One region of the Paenibacillus sp. P32E genome, then DNA from elsewhere that is predicted to be linked to it. Evidence: a T-box and tRNA genes for the amino acid it is inferred to sense, from the RefSeq annotation. Region 1 holds a T-box; the other regions hold tRNA genes.
What was found. A T-box is a leader RNA that pairs with one kind of tRNA and senses whether it is charged. The one in region 1 lies ahead of lysS (lysine--tRNA ligase), so its partner is inferred to be a tRNA-Lys.
Positions count from the first base shown of each region.

Region 2: it encodes a tRNA-Lys, which carries the amino acid that the T-box ahead of lysS (lysine--tRNA ligase) is inferred to sense. The anticodon was not compared.
Region 3: it encodes a tRNA-Lys, which carries the amino acid that the T-box ahead of lysS (lysine--tRNA ligase) is inferred to sense. The anticodon was not compared.

Region 1 is NZ_LVYY01000002.1:121,413-126,614, reverse strand. It holds gene A3848_RS02795 (hypothetical protein) at 26-427, opposite strand; gene A3848_RS02790 (S8 family peptidase) at 651-1,973, shown strand; T-box leader at 2,040-2,303, shown strand; gene lysS (lysine--tRNA ligase) at 2,370-3,923, shown strand; gene A3848_RS02780 (YebC/PmpR family DNA-binding transcriptional regulator) at 4,018-4,737, shown strand; gene A3848_RS02775 (hypothetical protein) at 4,902-5,081, shown strand.
Region 2 is NZ_LVYY01000019.1:23,215-28,416, reverse strand. It holds gene A3848_RS18290 (ABC transporter substrate-binding protein) at 1-473, opposite strand, end outside; gene A3848_RS18285 (FecCD family ABC transporter permease) at 670-1,776, shown strand; gene A3848_RS18280 (ABC transporter ATP-binding protein) at 1,776-2,543, shown strand; tRNA gene A3848_RS18275 (tRNA-Lys) at 2,763-2,835, opposite strand; gene uvrA (excinuclease ABC subunit UvrA) at 3,056-5,202, opposite strand, start outside.
Region 3 is NZ_LVYY01000019.1:2,851-8,052, forward strand. It holds gene A3848_RS18150 (zinc-dependent alcohol dehydrogenase family protein) at 66-1,076, shown strand; gene A3848_RS18160 (SDR family oxidoreductase) at 1,316-2,104, shown strand; tRNA gene A3848_RS18165 (tRNA-Lys) at 2,239-2,311, shown strand; partial or broken gene A3848_RS33025 (transcriptional regulator) at 2,533-2,667, opposite strand; gene A3848_RS18175 (TerD family protein) at 2,849-4,156, opposite strand; gene A3848_RS18180 (hypothetical protein) at 4,211-4,783, opposite strand; gene A3848_RS18185 (GNAT family N-acetyltransferase) at 4,889-5,202, opposite strand, start outside.

The sequences.
Region 1 (5,202 bases):
AACCGGCCAGTTTTTATTCTCAGTTCTATAAAAGCGCCATGAGAATTGCAACAATTTGTTTTGCCTTAATACATTGTTTTCCAGCAGGAGTATCAACGCATATCTCTGATTCTCCAACAATTGTGGGGTTAATCAAATCGTAGGTACCATTAATTTCATATGTTACTGAATATAATGTGACACCAGCAAAAACTTTATGCTTTGATCGAATCCATACTTTTAAATTAACTACAGTTCCATTAAGTGAAAGTTCTTCAACCCGAGCATCTCTTTCATTTCCAACCGCTAAGTTTTCCTTACAATAATCAGCAATTCTTGCTTTCACTTCATCAATTGTTGATGTAGATTCTAAACGAAAAGCATTTTCATTTAACGCAGTTTCAACCTGAATATTCGTAATTTCAAATGAATTAAGCGCAGTAGCCAAATTAATCTCCACCTTTTATTTTTTTAACTTCGTTCTTTAGAATGGAGTGGAAAAGGATGAATTATCCTGTTAAAAATTGGTATGTAAACCTTTTTAATAAAATTGTATATTCCTTACTTTCATTTGATATAAACGATTAAAACATAAATGTTAATATATAACATTAATATTCGTTTTTTAGAAGGAGATGATAAGACCGAAAATTTATTTAGGAGGGTAAGACATGACAAAAGAAAACGATAAAACAATTATCCTAATATCGTTAAAGGAGAATGTGAATCCAGAAAGTGTACTTCCTGTGAATATAAGATCAAGCGGTAATTCTACACTTAGCCATTCTGAAATACCTGAGGGGATTGAAATCCAGAGAGTACACAGTATTGAACCTCTTCTGAAGAACGGCATAATAGAAGGAGCATCTGTTGATAATAATTCACTCAATCAGAAAACATTTGAAAATGAATACAAAAAAATGAGCGAAACTGAGAAAAAGTTATACAGAACATTTGAAATTAAGCTAAATAAAAATATTGATGTTGAAGAATTTTTGGAGAAATTAAGGAAAAATAATGGCGTTGAAAGAGCAGAACTAGATACAGTTAATGTACTACATGACGTACCCAATGATACGCGATATGAAGAACTATACGGCCTGAAAAATATTCAATGCGAAAAGGCTTGGGAGATTAGTCAAGGTGAAGATGTTGTGGTTGCGGTTGTGGATTCAGGAGTCGATTATAATCATCCTGATATTAAAGAGAATATGTGGAAGGATGTAAATGGGAACTTTGGCTATGATTTCTCAGATGAAGAAAGTGACCCGCAAGACCAAAATTTACACGGTACGCATGTTGCAGGAACCATAGCAGCTATTGGCAATAATGATATGGGAATTATCGGTGTAGCCCCTAAAGTTAAAATAATGGCTTTAAGAGTTTTCCCGAAGGGTGGAAGTAACAGTAAAATCATTGCAAGAGCTTTAAAATATGCAGTCGATAATGGTGCCAAGGTCATTAATAATAGTTGGGGACCGATAGAAAGAACTAAGGAAAACTTTGTAATCGAAGATGCATTAGATTATGTTTTTGAAAAAGGGGCCATTGCTGTTGTCTCTGCAGGTAATGCAAATGATGAAGCGAAGTATTATTCACCCGCTAACTATAGCAAAACAATATCTGTTGGAGCAGTAAATATTGCTGATCAGCGGGCTGATTTTTCAAATTATGATGATACCGTTGATGTTGCAGCACCGGGAGTGCAAATTCTATCCCTTAAAGCCCGTAGTAATGACTACTTAAAAATGGATGGTACTTCAATGGCGGCACCACATGTCAGTGGTTTGGTGGCTTTACTGTTATCGAAAAAGCCGGATCTTACATTTGGGCAAATTAAAGAGATACTGCAAGATAGTGGTGATACTATACAAACAGATAAATTTGTTGGTAAGAGAATAAATGCATTTAATGCTCTAAACCACAGTTTAATGAACGGCAATGTAATTGAAAGAGAATTAGCGGGTGTAGGAAATATGTCATTCCAAAGTTAGCTGCATAAGGGTAATGACATTCTGAACTAGTTTTGCTATAGTGGAATATATTGAAAACAGCATATCACTTCAGCGATGACGAGAAGAGTACTTAGGCGGCACAGTTCACAGAGAGCTTCGGAATGGTGAAACGGAGCAGCAGTGTGCCTAACGAAAAAAGTCTCCGAGCCTCATACGGAATTGGGCAGCACGCCTAAGGATGCTATGACGGGTTCTCCCGTTACAGAGATAGGGTATAAGCGTAATGGCCGTACCCGAAGAGGCGTTCATGGTGACATGTCCGCGAACAGAGGTGGTACCACGGCGCTGATTACAGCTCTCGTCCTCAAGATGACAATCTTGAGGATGAGGGCTTTTTTTGTTGTTTTTTTACAATAATTGTAGAGGTGATTATTCATGCATTGGTCAGAGAAAATTGCAAAACGGTTAATCGAAAGCCACCCGGAGCAGCAGACATTCGTATGCGCATCAGGGATCAGTCCGTCAGGCCACATCCATATCGGGAACTTCCGGGAGATTGTGACGACTTATTTTGTAAGTAAGGCGCTTGAAAAAGCGGGTAAAAAGGTCCGGTTTATTTTTTCATGGGATGACTTTGACCGTTTCCGTAAGGTTCCGGTTCATGTGGACCCAAGTTTCGGTCAGTATATCGGCAGGCCCTATACGCAGGTTCCTTGTCCATACGGGTGTCACACTTCCTATGCGGAGCATTTTGAGCAGGAATTTGAACAAGCGCTCAGCGCTTTTGGGATCAGGCCTGAATTTATCTATCAGAGCAAAGAATATCAATCCCGCCGTTATGCACCGGGAATCCTTCAGGCGCTGCGCAGCAGAGGAGAAATCTATGACATTCTGATGGCCTTCAAAACAGGAGAAGCCAGCGAAGCAGAGAGAGCCACATTTTATCCTGTAAGTGTGTATTGCGGGGATTGTGGCAAGGACTCGACTACAGTGCATTATTTTGATGAAGAGCAAGGACTCTTGACCTACAGCTGTAAATGCGGCCATCACTGTACGATGTCTGTTGCGGAAGCGGAGAATATCAAGCTGCAATGGAAAATCGACTGGCCGATGCGCTGGAATCTGGAGCAGGTGCTGTTCGAGCCTGGAGGCCGCGACCATTCGTCGGAAACGGGCAGCTACAATGTAGCGTCCGTGATCTCGGAGAAAATTTTTGAGAATGAACCGCCTATGTATGAGCCTTACGAATTTATTAGAATCAAAGGCAGCTTTGCCAAAATGTCCAGCTCGTCCGGGAATAACTACACGCCTGATGATCTGCTGAAGGTCTATGCCCCGGAGAATATTCTGTTTCTGTTTGCCAAATACCAGCCGGACGCTGAGTTTCATATCGGGATGGACGAAGATGTGCTGCGCAATTATACGGAATTCGAACGTTACCGGAAGGCTCACGATTCCCGTACACTCACGGATGATATGGATTCGGCGGTAGAGCTTTCGCTGATTCATCCGTTGAACGACAGAATACCTAGCTTCGGTCCCATTGCAGGCTTGCTGCCTCTGATTCATTTCGATCTACATCTGCTACAGGAGATTATGACCCGGAACGGAGAGGTAGTGGATGCGGATGGGCTGAAGCAAACAGCGGAGCGGGCGGAATATTGGATCAAGCACTGGATGCCGCAAAAGCTGGTTACCGTAAATTCCAGCCGTGATACTGCCTTGTATGATACCTTGGAGACACATGAGCAAGCATGGCTGGAAGCCTTTTGCGGACTGCTGAGGACCGGGGGGTTGGAGGATGAGCAGATGATGACAGAAATTTACGCTATTTGTTATAACGAGGATAAAAAAACGATGAAAAACAATCAAAAACGTTTGTTCACCCTAATCTATCAGCTGGTGCTGGGCCAGGAGACAGGTCCGCGAATCCCTGTGCTGATCCAGGCAGTCGGGCTGGATAGGTTGCTGGCTTTGCTGGATTTTTAGCCGTCACCGGGACTGCCCTTTACGGGATACACAGAGCGGAGGTATAATATATTGGACTGTTTATAATTAATGTTGGAAAGTGAGCGGGAAGAATATGGGTCGTAAATGGAATAATATTAAAGAAAAGAAGGCATCCAAGGATGCCAATACAAGTAAGGTATACGCCAAGTTTGGTGTGGAAATTTATGTAGCGGCGAAGAAGGGTGAACCGGACCCGGAATCGAACCGTGCATTGAAAGTCGTGCTTGAGCGCGCCAAAACGTACAACGTGCCTAAGGCCATTATCGACCGGGCGCTGGACAAGGCCAAAGGCAGCGGTGACGAAAATTACGTAGAGCTACGTTATGAAGGATTTGGACCCAGCGGTTCGATGATCATTATCGACGCGCTGACTAACAACGTTAACCGTACTGCCCCGCTGGTGCGTTCCGCATTCAGTAAAAACGGAGGCAACATGGGTGTCAGCGGTTCGGTAACCTATATGTTCGAGCCTACAGCTGTAATTGGCCTGGAAGGCAAAACAGCTGACGAAGTGATGGAGCTGCTGATTGAAGCGGATCTGGATGTGCGCGATGTGCTGGAAGAGGACGAGGCTGTAATCGTCTATGCCGAGCCTGACCAGTTCCATGCCGTTCAAGAGGTTTTCCGCGGTGCCGGAATTACCGATTTCACTGTCGCTGAGCTGACCATGCTCCCGCAGAACTATGTTGCTCTTCCGGAGGATGCCGAAGCACAGTTCGAGAAACTGATCGACGCTTTGGAGGAACTGGATGATGTACAGCAGGTCTACCACAATGTAGATTCGGAAGAATAGAAGGATTGTAGATGAGAAAGCCGGACAGGCAGATCGTGAATCTGCTTATCCGGTTTTTTTTGCGGACATTCTCTGGTTCCAGCCACAATGCATAATCTGCTCCATATCTTGCCACAATAAGCTGATGCGACCCATCAACCCAACAACTTAAAGGAGGCAATACAATGGATAGTCACACCAAACCGGATAAGAATCTGATCAATACGGTAGACGAATTGAACAATGCTCCGGTGACCAGTCAGGAAGCTCAGCAGATGGATCAGAAGAAAAGTGATATCCGCAAGGAAGCGCTGCGGGATGACAAAACTACCTATAAGAAAAATGAACAAAATACGTACAAATGAGCTAGTACAGTCTGAAGGTGACAAGAGTGGCAGGGAGGGTTCCTGTCACTTTTTTTGTATTCATAAATGAAAAATTTCAAAAGTTCATCAAAGAATACTATGGTACACACCCGCGAAATTG
Region 2 (5,202 bases), on a different contig from region 1:
GCATACAGGTCGCTGCGCCCCAGAACAAGATCAGGACTTGCTCCAACAACCAGCTCTTTACTGGCATATTCTTTCGAGATCACAGGGATCTTCTTGAATTCTTCCTGCACCGCCGGGTCACCTGCACCGTAAAGGGCCGCAACGCCGACCATTTTGTCGGTCAAGCCCAGCTTGATCAGCAGCTCAGCAGCTCCCTGGGTATTGGCTACCACTTTTTCAGGCGCCTTATCAAAAGTCTGTGATTTGGCTTTCCATTCCGTTCCTTCACCATTATTGGTGTAGTTCTCAATGGTAAGCGGATATACTGTTTTGGTACTTGGAGCAGCTTCCTCTGTGGCAGCTGGACTGCTTGAAGGCGCAGCCGATTCCGCCGCTTTATTTGCGTTCTTCGTGTCGGAAGAACATGCTGCTATCATTACCGCCATTACCAAAACCGCGAGCAGCGGCACATATCTTTTAAATACATTCTTCATTACCTTAATCCCCTTTTCTATATGTACATTTGTGTATCCTGCATACTATTGTGACAAGCCGATATCTGGCAGAAGATACAACCGTAGAATATAGAATGTGAGAACCGTTGTCAATGATAATAATTCTCATTGACAACGGTTCTCAATATGGATTATATTTTAAATTAAACATAGATTAAGGAGCCCAATGAATGCCATGCAAACCGATCTAGCTGCACAATCTGAACCTAAGAAGTCTATTATCCACACCCGTTACGGCTTTATGACCGTCATTGGTATTCTGCTTATTATTACAATATTGTCTGCCGGGGCTGCGGTCTCCTTTGGGCAGGTTGACATTCCCGTCTCCCAATCCTACCGGATCCTGCTCCACCACCTCACGGGTATTCAAATCGGAGATGTACAGGAACTGACTTCCGGTTCCTTCGTCGATATTATCTGGAAAATACGCTTTCCCCGCGTTCTGATGGCTTTGTTCATCGGAGCCGGACTCACGTTATGCGGAACCATCATGCAGGCGGCGGTTCAGAATCCTCTCGCTGATCCATACATACTGGGTATTTCATCCGGCGCTTCCCTCGGAGCAACGTTCGCTATCCTGATCGGCTTTGGTTCCATGGGATTACTGGGCCAGACAGGAGTTGCCTTCTGGGCCTTCGCCGGTGCCGTCGGCGCTTCCCTGCTGGTCCTGATTCTGGCAAGCGCGGGCGGCAAAATGACCTCCGTCAAGCTCGTCCTGGCCGGTATGGTTATTAACGCCTTATGCACTGCCTTTGCGAATTTCATTGTTTATTTTGCCAACAACGCAGAAGGCATCAAGACCGTTACATTCTGGACGATGGGCAGCCTGGCCGCTGCGAGCTGGGACAAACTTCCGCTAATCTCGATAGCCATCCTTCTTGCCGTTTTCTTTTTTCTGATGCAATTCCGGGTCTTGAACGCTATGATGCTGGGCGATGAAGCAGCGGTCACCCTGGGCATTCATCTGGGTGCTTACCGCAAAGCCTATATGATGATTACTGCGCTGATTACAGGGGTGATGGTGGCAAGCTGCGGCATGATCGGATTCGTGGGTCTAATCATCCCCCATTTGGTCAGAGGACTGGTTGGCTCGGATCACCGGAGACTGCTGCCCGCGTCCATTCTGTTCGGAGCGATCTTTCTGATCTGGACAGATGTCATTGCGCGGACGATTGTGCCAAATGTAGAGCTCCCCATCGGGATCATTACCGCCTTAATCGGCGCACCGATGTTCATGTACATGCTGATCAAAAAAGGCTACGCATTTGGAGGGAAAAGCTAATGAACTTGAACGTTGATCACCTAAGCGTCTCTTTTGCCGATGCGAATATTGTAAAAGATGTATCCCTGAAGGTCAGAAACAAGCAATTTGTCGGCCTCATTGGTCCGAACGGCTGCGGCAAATCTACACTTCTCAAGAGTATTTATAAAGTGATCAAGCCCCGCCAAGGCGATGTATTCCTGTCTGAAATGAATGTAATGAAATCAAGCCCCCGAATCGTGGCGCAAAAGCTGGGTGTAGTCGGCCAGTTCAACGAACTCAGCTTTGACTTCACCGTACGGGAAATGGTTGCTATGGGAAGAACCCCGCATAAAGGGATGCTGGAGACCGATAATCAAGAGGACTTCAGCATTGTCTCAGGCGCTCTGCGCAAGGTCAACCTGGAAGGCCATGCAGGCCGCAGCTATAATTCACTATCCGGTGGTGAAAAACAGCGTGTCATCCTCGCCCGCGTTCTGGCCCAGCAGCCCGAATTCATGATTCTGGATGAGCCGACTAATCATCTTGATATTAAATACCAGCTGCAAATTCTAAATATCGTTAAAAAGCTCGACATCGGCATTCTCGCCGCACTCCATGACCTCACCCTTGCTGCGGAATACTGTGATTATCTGTACGTCATGAAAAAGGGCCAAGTGGCCGCCTGCGGGAAGCCGGAGGATATATTGACGAAGGAATTAATCGGCCAGGTATTTGATGTGGCCTGCGAGACCTACCGCAACCCCGTGACCGGGGCGCTTGGCATTGCTTATCTGGAGACACGCTAGTTACGAAAGCAACCTTTTTAGCCCTTCCGCTTCCCTAATCAGAAGTCGGAAGGGCTTATTCATGTTTTGGGGCAGGGTCCTGATCATTCGAACTGAATCTCCGTCTTAAATACGATAAGCGCTCTATAGGTTGTAAGTTCTCAATCTTATCAGCCCATTTCTGAAATTAGCTCTTTGAAGACAAAAAAAGAAACGGCATTTCTGCCGTTTCTTCTGTGATGGACTCTCAGGGGCTCGAACCCTGGACAAATAGATTAAGAGTCTACTGCTCTACCAACTGAGCTAAGAGTCCACATCATTGGTCGAATCATACCGCCTTTAGCTCATTCGCAGAAGAACGGAATAAATCTCTCGTATAAAAGATTATATCATGATACAAAACATAGATCAAGGTTTATTTTTTCGGGTTTTCTAAAAAGAATAATTTACGGTGGATCATAATATTCGTCTTGCTTGGAGCAGTAAAATAGACTGCCTTCATCCGAATATGAAGTGCAGTCTATTCCAGCAGGTCACAGCACCGAACGCAAAAACCTGCCTGTGTGGGAAGCTTCCACTTCAGCTACCTGCTCCGGTGTGCCTTCGGCAACCACATACCCGCCGTCATGGCCTCCTTCCGGGCCCATATCAATAATATAGTCAGCGGACTTCATGACATCCAGATGATGTTCAACAACGATAACCGTATGCCCGCTATCCACCAGTTTGCCCAGAGACAGCAGCAGCTTTTGGATATCCGACAGATGCAGCCCTGTGGTAGGCTCATCAAGGATATACAAATTGCGGGCTCCCCTCTTGATTTTGGACAGCTCATACACCAGCTTGACACGCTGTGCCTCTCCGCCGGACAGGGTGGTCGAGCTTTGACCTAAGCGCATATAGCCAAGTCCGAGCTCATCCATAATCTCCAGCTTATGCTTCAGGTACTTATGGCCGCTGAAGAATTCACGGGCTTCCTCCACCGTCATCTCCAGTACATCGGCGATACTTTTACCCTGGACCTTAATTTCCAGACCCTCCTCCGAGAACCGCTGCCCCTTGCACACCGGGCAAATCGTTTCGATATCGGCCATAAACTGCAGATTGGTGACGATTACTCCGTCTCCGGCGCATTGCTCACAGCGGGTGCCTCCTGCATGGGTCAGACTGAAGTCAATTGCCTGGTATCCCCTGTCCACCGCTTCCGGCTGCATGGCGAAGAGATCCCGGATTTTGTCATAGATGCCTATGTAGGTTGCCGGGTTCGATTTGCTGTTCCTTCCAATAGGGGTCTGGTCAATATTAATGACATTGTTCAGCAGATCCGCACCGAACAGAAAATCATGCTCGCCTGCAACAATCCGCGCAGCCGTTTTGTCGATTTTCAATTGCTTGAACAGAATCTCGTTAATCAATGAGCTTTTCCCTGAACCGGATACTCCGGTAATACAGATGAACACACCCAGTGGAATATCCAGATCCACATTCTTCAGGTTGTTTTCCCGGGCGCCTTGAATGCTCAGAAAATCATCTCCCAGGCTTCTGCGCTTGCCGGGGACGGGAATGCTGGCTTTTCCGGATAGATATTGGCCTGTCACTGACAGGGGCTCACCTATAATATCCTCAATGGTCCCGCACGCTACAACCTGACCCCCATGAATTCCTGGACCCGGGCCGATTTCGATAATATGATCCGCACTCTGTATGGTATCCATATCATGCTCAACCACAATTACGGTATTGCCGATATCCCGCAGCTTCTTCATGGTATCTATCACGCGGCTGGAATCACGGGGATGCAGGCCAATACTTGGCTCGTCCATGACGTACAGCATTCCCATCAGCTCACTGCTGATCTGGGTCGACATTTTGATCCGCTGCATCTCACCGCCCGAAATACTATCGCTTCTCCGGCTAAGACTGATATAGTGCAGTCCGATATCAACGAGCAGGGATACCCTGGTGCGGATCTCGTGAATGATCGAGGAGGCCACATCCTGAATCTCTGCCCCAAACGTCAATGCTTCCAGCGAATGTAGCAGCTCAGGCAGCTGTTTGCGGCATAGCTGGTCAATGTTTTCTTCTCCGAGGGTAACCTGTAGGCGCTGTTTCTTGAGCCTTGCTCCATGGCATTCCGGGCAGATCTTCTCAATCATACAATCCTTGATGAACGTCGGTTCGAAGGCTTCCGAGGTAGAACTTTTCCGTATGTAATGCTTGTACCAGCTCTCCATCTCGTGAACGAACCCCCAGAATGGACGGTCACGTCCGATCATCCAGTTCTTCTTCGTTGAATTAGGGGGCTGGAGCATGGGGAGCACCTCGCCTTTGGTCCCGTAGAAGAGAAGCTCATGAATTTCCTTCGGCAGATCGCAGAAAGGAGTGTCGAGATCGAAATGATACTTCTGGGACAAGCTGTACATCAGCACAGAACGATAGCTGTCCTTGCCCGCAGGGTTGAACACTGTACTTTTGAGCGCACCCTTGTTGATGCTTCTCTCCGGTGCTACTACCAGAAAACGGGGCTCCACCACATAAGACATCCCTACCCCGAGGCAGGTATGGCAGGCGCTTACAGGCGTGTTGAAAGAGAAATGAAAAGGCTGCATGTCACACAGGAAGAAATGATGCTCCGGGCAGCCGAAATCCTGGTAGAAGGTCGGAGCAACGCCTCCCGGAA
Region 3 (5,202 bases), on a different contig from region 1:
GAGCAACGGTAACGGTGTTTCTATATTGCAACATAGTAATCTTATCTTGCAGGGAGGACAATACGATGAAAGCTGTACAACTGACAAACGGCTTCGGCTTTGAGGAATTAACCATGACGGAACTCGACAAACCAACGCCAGGTCCTAAGGAGGTGCTGATCCGCATGAGGGCAGCTTCTCTCAATTATCGGGATCTAGTGGTCCTCGGCGGATTAATGCCGATCGAAGTCAAATTTCCCTTCATTCCATTATCAGACGGAGCGGGAGAAATTGTAGCCATTGGCCCAGGAGTAACCAGATTTCAGGTCGGACAACGAGTAGCAGGTAATTTTCAACAGCGCTTCATTGGCGGCAACCCAAGACCAGGGGTGTTAGAAGAAAGTCTGGGAGGTCCGTTGAATGGAGTAGCGGCCGAGTATGTCGTGCTACATGAAGACGGAGTCGTCCCTATTCCCGATCACCTCACTTATGAGGAGGCCTCCACCCTGCCGATCGCGGCATTAACCGCATGGAGCATGCTAATCGAATACGGTGGTTTGCAAGCGGGTGATACTGTGCTGCTGCAAGGAACAGGCGGTGTCTCCATCTTCGGGCTACAATTCTCGCTTATGGCCGGAGCACGAGTCATCATCACGTCGAGCAGCAACGACAAGCTGGAACGAGCAAAAGCTCTTGGCGCATGGCAAACGATCAACTATTCGGAGGTTCCTGATTGGGATAAGGCAGCGTTAGAGTTGACTGGCGGCGTCGACCATGTTCTGGATGTTGGAGGAGCGGCAACGATGGGGAAATCCATAAATGCACTTCGAACAGGTGGGACCGTGAGTATGGTCGGGTTCTTATCGGGCTTGACCATTGCGGAATACGATGTCTCCAGTATCTTGCATAAAGCCGCAACGGTTCGCGGCAGTCAAGTCGGCAACCGGGATCACTTTGAAAAGATGAATCGAGCGATTGCCCATCATCGTTTACATCCCGTCATCGACCGTGTATTCCCTCTAAATCGAATAGGAGAAGCGCTCGCGCTCTTGGCTGAAGGAAAGCAATATTTTGGTAAAATCGTAGTCCAAATCTAAAGTCTCTCAAAAATGACATTGGAGGCGCAAGCTCACCGGCGAAGCATGGGCTTGCTGCGGAGTTCAGTCCGCAGGGAGAGTTTATCGGAAGCTAGCATGATCAGGAAGGCAAACTGTATGGCGTAACTACGGCTACAAGCCATAATGGATATTTATATATAGGAACGGCACCCGGAGGCAGCAAGGGCGTTCATCGTGTGCTTTTAACAAAATAAGGTTGGAATCTGGGAGGGTGCGAAATGAATCTGGATGATTTGGAGCTATCTTGGAATGAGAAGGAGAGTCTGTCCGGCAAAGTGGCCTTGGTGACAGGCGCTAGCAGCGGAATCGGGGCATCGATCGCCAGAAAACTGGTAAAGCACGGCGCCCATGTGACTGTAGTGGCACGTCGACGGGATCGATTGGATGAGCTGGTACAGGAATTGCAAAAAGAGGGATTGTACGAGGTTATGGCGGTACCTGCTGATATTCAAAAGGCTGAAGAAGTACAGCATGTGGTCAATGAAACGATTAATCGCTGGGGCCGTCTTGATATTATAGTTGCCAATGCCGGATTCGGGTATCGAAGTCCTTTGGTAGAAGTGGATCTGGAAAGATGGGAGGAGCTGTACAGGACGAATGTACACGGTCTAATGTTGACGCTGCACTACGGGCTTCCGCCAATGCTGGGTCAGGGCAAGGGAGATGTCATCATCATCTCCTCCATTGCCGGCAAGGAAGTGATTGCCGGAGGAGGTCCATACAGCGCTACCAAATACGGCGTTAACGCCATAGCGTCTGCATTACGTTTGGAGACAATCGATCAGGGGATTCGCGTTACGACGATTCAGCCCGGGGCGGTGGCAACCGAATTTTCTCAGGTGGCCGGGTATTCCGAGGATGAAATACGCGCGTTTGCTTCGAAAGTCCTGCCGTTACATCCCGATGATGTTGCAGAGGCGGCACTCTATGCATTGGAGCAGCCTGAGCATGTCAGTATTCCGGAACTAACCATCATGCCCTCAAGGCAAGCCCAGCGGTTCAAATAAAACGATGTCCAAATAGTAACAAAAGGTCCGTCCAGATTTGGCAACGGATCTTTTGTTTTTCCTACGCCGATGATTTTATCCAGAAGCTCCCGTGCGACTGCGATACCCTATTGAACGAGGGTGCTGAATCACATGGACTCTTAGCTCAGATGGTAGAGCAGTAGACTCTTAAGCTATTTGTCCAGGGTTCGAGCCCCTGAGAGTCCATCGGCAGAGATGCCGTTATTTTGCAGTTTCGGGAAGCGGGATGGTTATGCAGTGAATGGAGTGGAGTGGGGAGATTACAGACCTGCAACCGTCAACGACAATCGTCAACGGCAACTAATACGGCTACCGCCCACTGTTGCCGCCAACTGCTACCGGCAATTGCTACCGTCCAATGAGGACGCTCAATAATGGAACTGACACCGCCAACCCCAACCCCATGCGAACCATACCGTGCGGAGGAACTCAACTGTTCCGTGACCTAAGCCTTTGCCAAGTAATTCTCTGCGCCTGTGGTTGCTCTCATTCTCGAGATTGCTTCTTAACCATTCTCCGTACTGCTGCTCAAATCGCGACATACCGAACTCCTTCTTAATTCATAAACCCAAATTTAAGGTATCCCACAAAAAAACCGCCCCAAAACAATACCTCCTGAAGTATTATTCAGGCATGCATTGTATAAGAGCGGCGTGTGCTTCACAACCTACGTCTTGTAACGCGAACATTTTTAATGAATTCAATTTAAAATAAAAAGAATCGCTATTTGCTGCCGGCTTCCCATCTCAGATTCCAGTTATAATACTGATCCAATTCCTGGTGCCCGGCGAAATATTCTACGAGTCTCTCCACGCTGAAGGTCTCATCCTTCTGATTACGGATCATAGCGATGGCACACATCCCCTTATGATTGTTATGCTCATCCAGCCGGACCTCGATTTCCGGTCCGCCTTGCTGCTTGATGGTTACAATGGCGTCAGCCTCAGACCAGTTCGTGATGCCTTCATAGATAAAAGCAAAGATCACAATTCTGCTGATTTCGGAAAGATAATGGCCATTGATCCGCAGATTCTCGCCCGTGGCTATGGATCCGGTGCGGTCATCCCCGTCCAGGGAGATGTAAGGCGGCCTGTTCAAGCTTCCGAAGGATTCACCGAGTGCTTGGACAGAGCCCTTAATGCCATTTTTTAATTCAAACAGACAACCAAGGTCAAGGTCGATTCCTTTACTTCCGAACCATCCCGATGATTTTTTTTGATACCAGTTGAGATTGATCAGGATCTCGCCCAGGGATTCAGTCCCTTTCTGGAGATTGATCACCTCCCCGCGTTTCTTAAGCAGGATGGTATTGAGATTTAAAGGAGCGGCTGAAGGTGATGCTGGTGAAGAGGGGGGCAAATGGCCCGCCGTCTTAGGCCGTGACCGCAGCTCTGGGAGAGAGAGGGGGGACTGCTGCGATTGAATTACTGGGCTGGCGGGTTGAACTGACGGGAGGATGTTGTTGACCTGTATCCCATAACTTTTACATAAGGCAGCTAAGCCTCCTGCATATCCGGAACCCACAGCGCTGAACTTCCATTCATTATGATATCTATAGATTTCTCCTACGACAATAGCGGTCTCTACCGAAAAGGTTTTACCAAGCCTGTAGCGCAAAAGTTCCATTCCATCAGCAGCGTTGACGATCCGTAAATACACATCGCCCAATAGCGAGAAGTTTTGCAGCCGTTTCTCACCTTCATATATCGTTAGGGCAAATGCAATCCGTTCGTAGTCTGTAGGGATTTGACTGAGCTCGACAGCGATCTGTGTGTTATCGGCTAACCCCGAGCAGACTCTTTGATCGGACGGCAATATAGCTACGGATTGGTTCGGAGTAGAAGGATTACCATAATAAATAAGGTCCTCATCTTTAGAGACAGTCTGGGACGGCGTAAGCAAAAACACAGAAAAATCAACCTCAACCTCAGATCTTGTATTGTGCCAGCCCATTCCTACTATAATACGGGTAAGGAGTGGATCGTCTTTTGTTAAGTTGCATTTTTGTCCCTTTATTAGCTCAAATGTCATTAGAACCAGCCTTTCAAAAGATTAGTAGAACCTGGACAAAACCTGGAGAGGCTATTATCTGCCGCGTCTTCCGGCGTCGAGATTCGGACCATTCAGACTGGATAACATATCCAAGGACTGTTCGTAAATACGGACAATATCCTGTACCTTTTGGAATTCAGGATCCGAGGGACCCAAATTGTCCATGAACATCCGCTGCAGGATTTCTCTATAAAAGGAGATGCGGCTTCCGATAAGGCTACATTCGTAATCAATGACCTCTTCAACCGAATGCTGCTGAACAAATTCCATCAGGTCATCAGCCGGGTTAGCGTTATCGTTATCGTAAGGCTCCCGCTCATTGCGTGCGGCAATCGGAGTGTTCACATTATCAAGGTTAACCGTGGAACGTATATCAGTGAAGAGAATACCTTCTTTCGCCAGCATGACCTGAAAAGGCTTGTGCTTGAACAACTCTTGTGCGACAAGAGCACACATCGCCTGATTCCTCAGGAGGATACCGTCAAAGGGGTGAAGAACCCATCCTCTGTCATCCCGATACAGGCTGAACGTGAAGTATTCGCCTCCATACTCATATTTCAGATTGATATTCGTCTCTGAAGTAAGCTCATATTGAAATGCATCCATTCAGAATTCCGCCTCCTGCTTCTTCTATGTGATTATATTAGCATAGCAGAATATGGGGAATCTTGGGAGAGAGGATTTGTAATTTAGTAATGACAAACACTATACTCACTTTACAAAATATACATAATCTATGCGTTCACCCATAATATTTGCAACATTCTGATTCTCTCTTTTTTGATCTTTTACGAATCCGACACGCTCATACATTCGTTGAGCTGGGATTAGGTCATCATTCGTGAATAAAATAATTTTTCTCACATCATGTTGGAGAATTCTATTGACCGCTTCTTGAAGCTGCATGTTACCATAACCCTTGCCTTTGTGTTTTGACGCAATGCAATTATGACCAATTTCCGCATACTGAGGCATATTTCTCGGGTCCCATGAAACAAAGCCAATCGCTTCATCATTTAATGTTG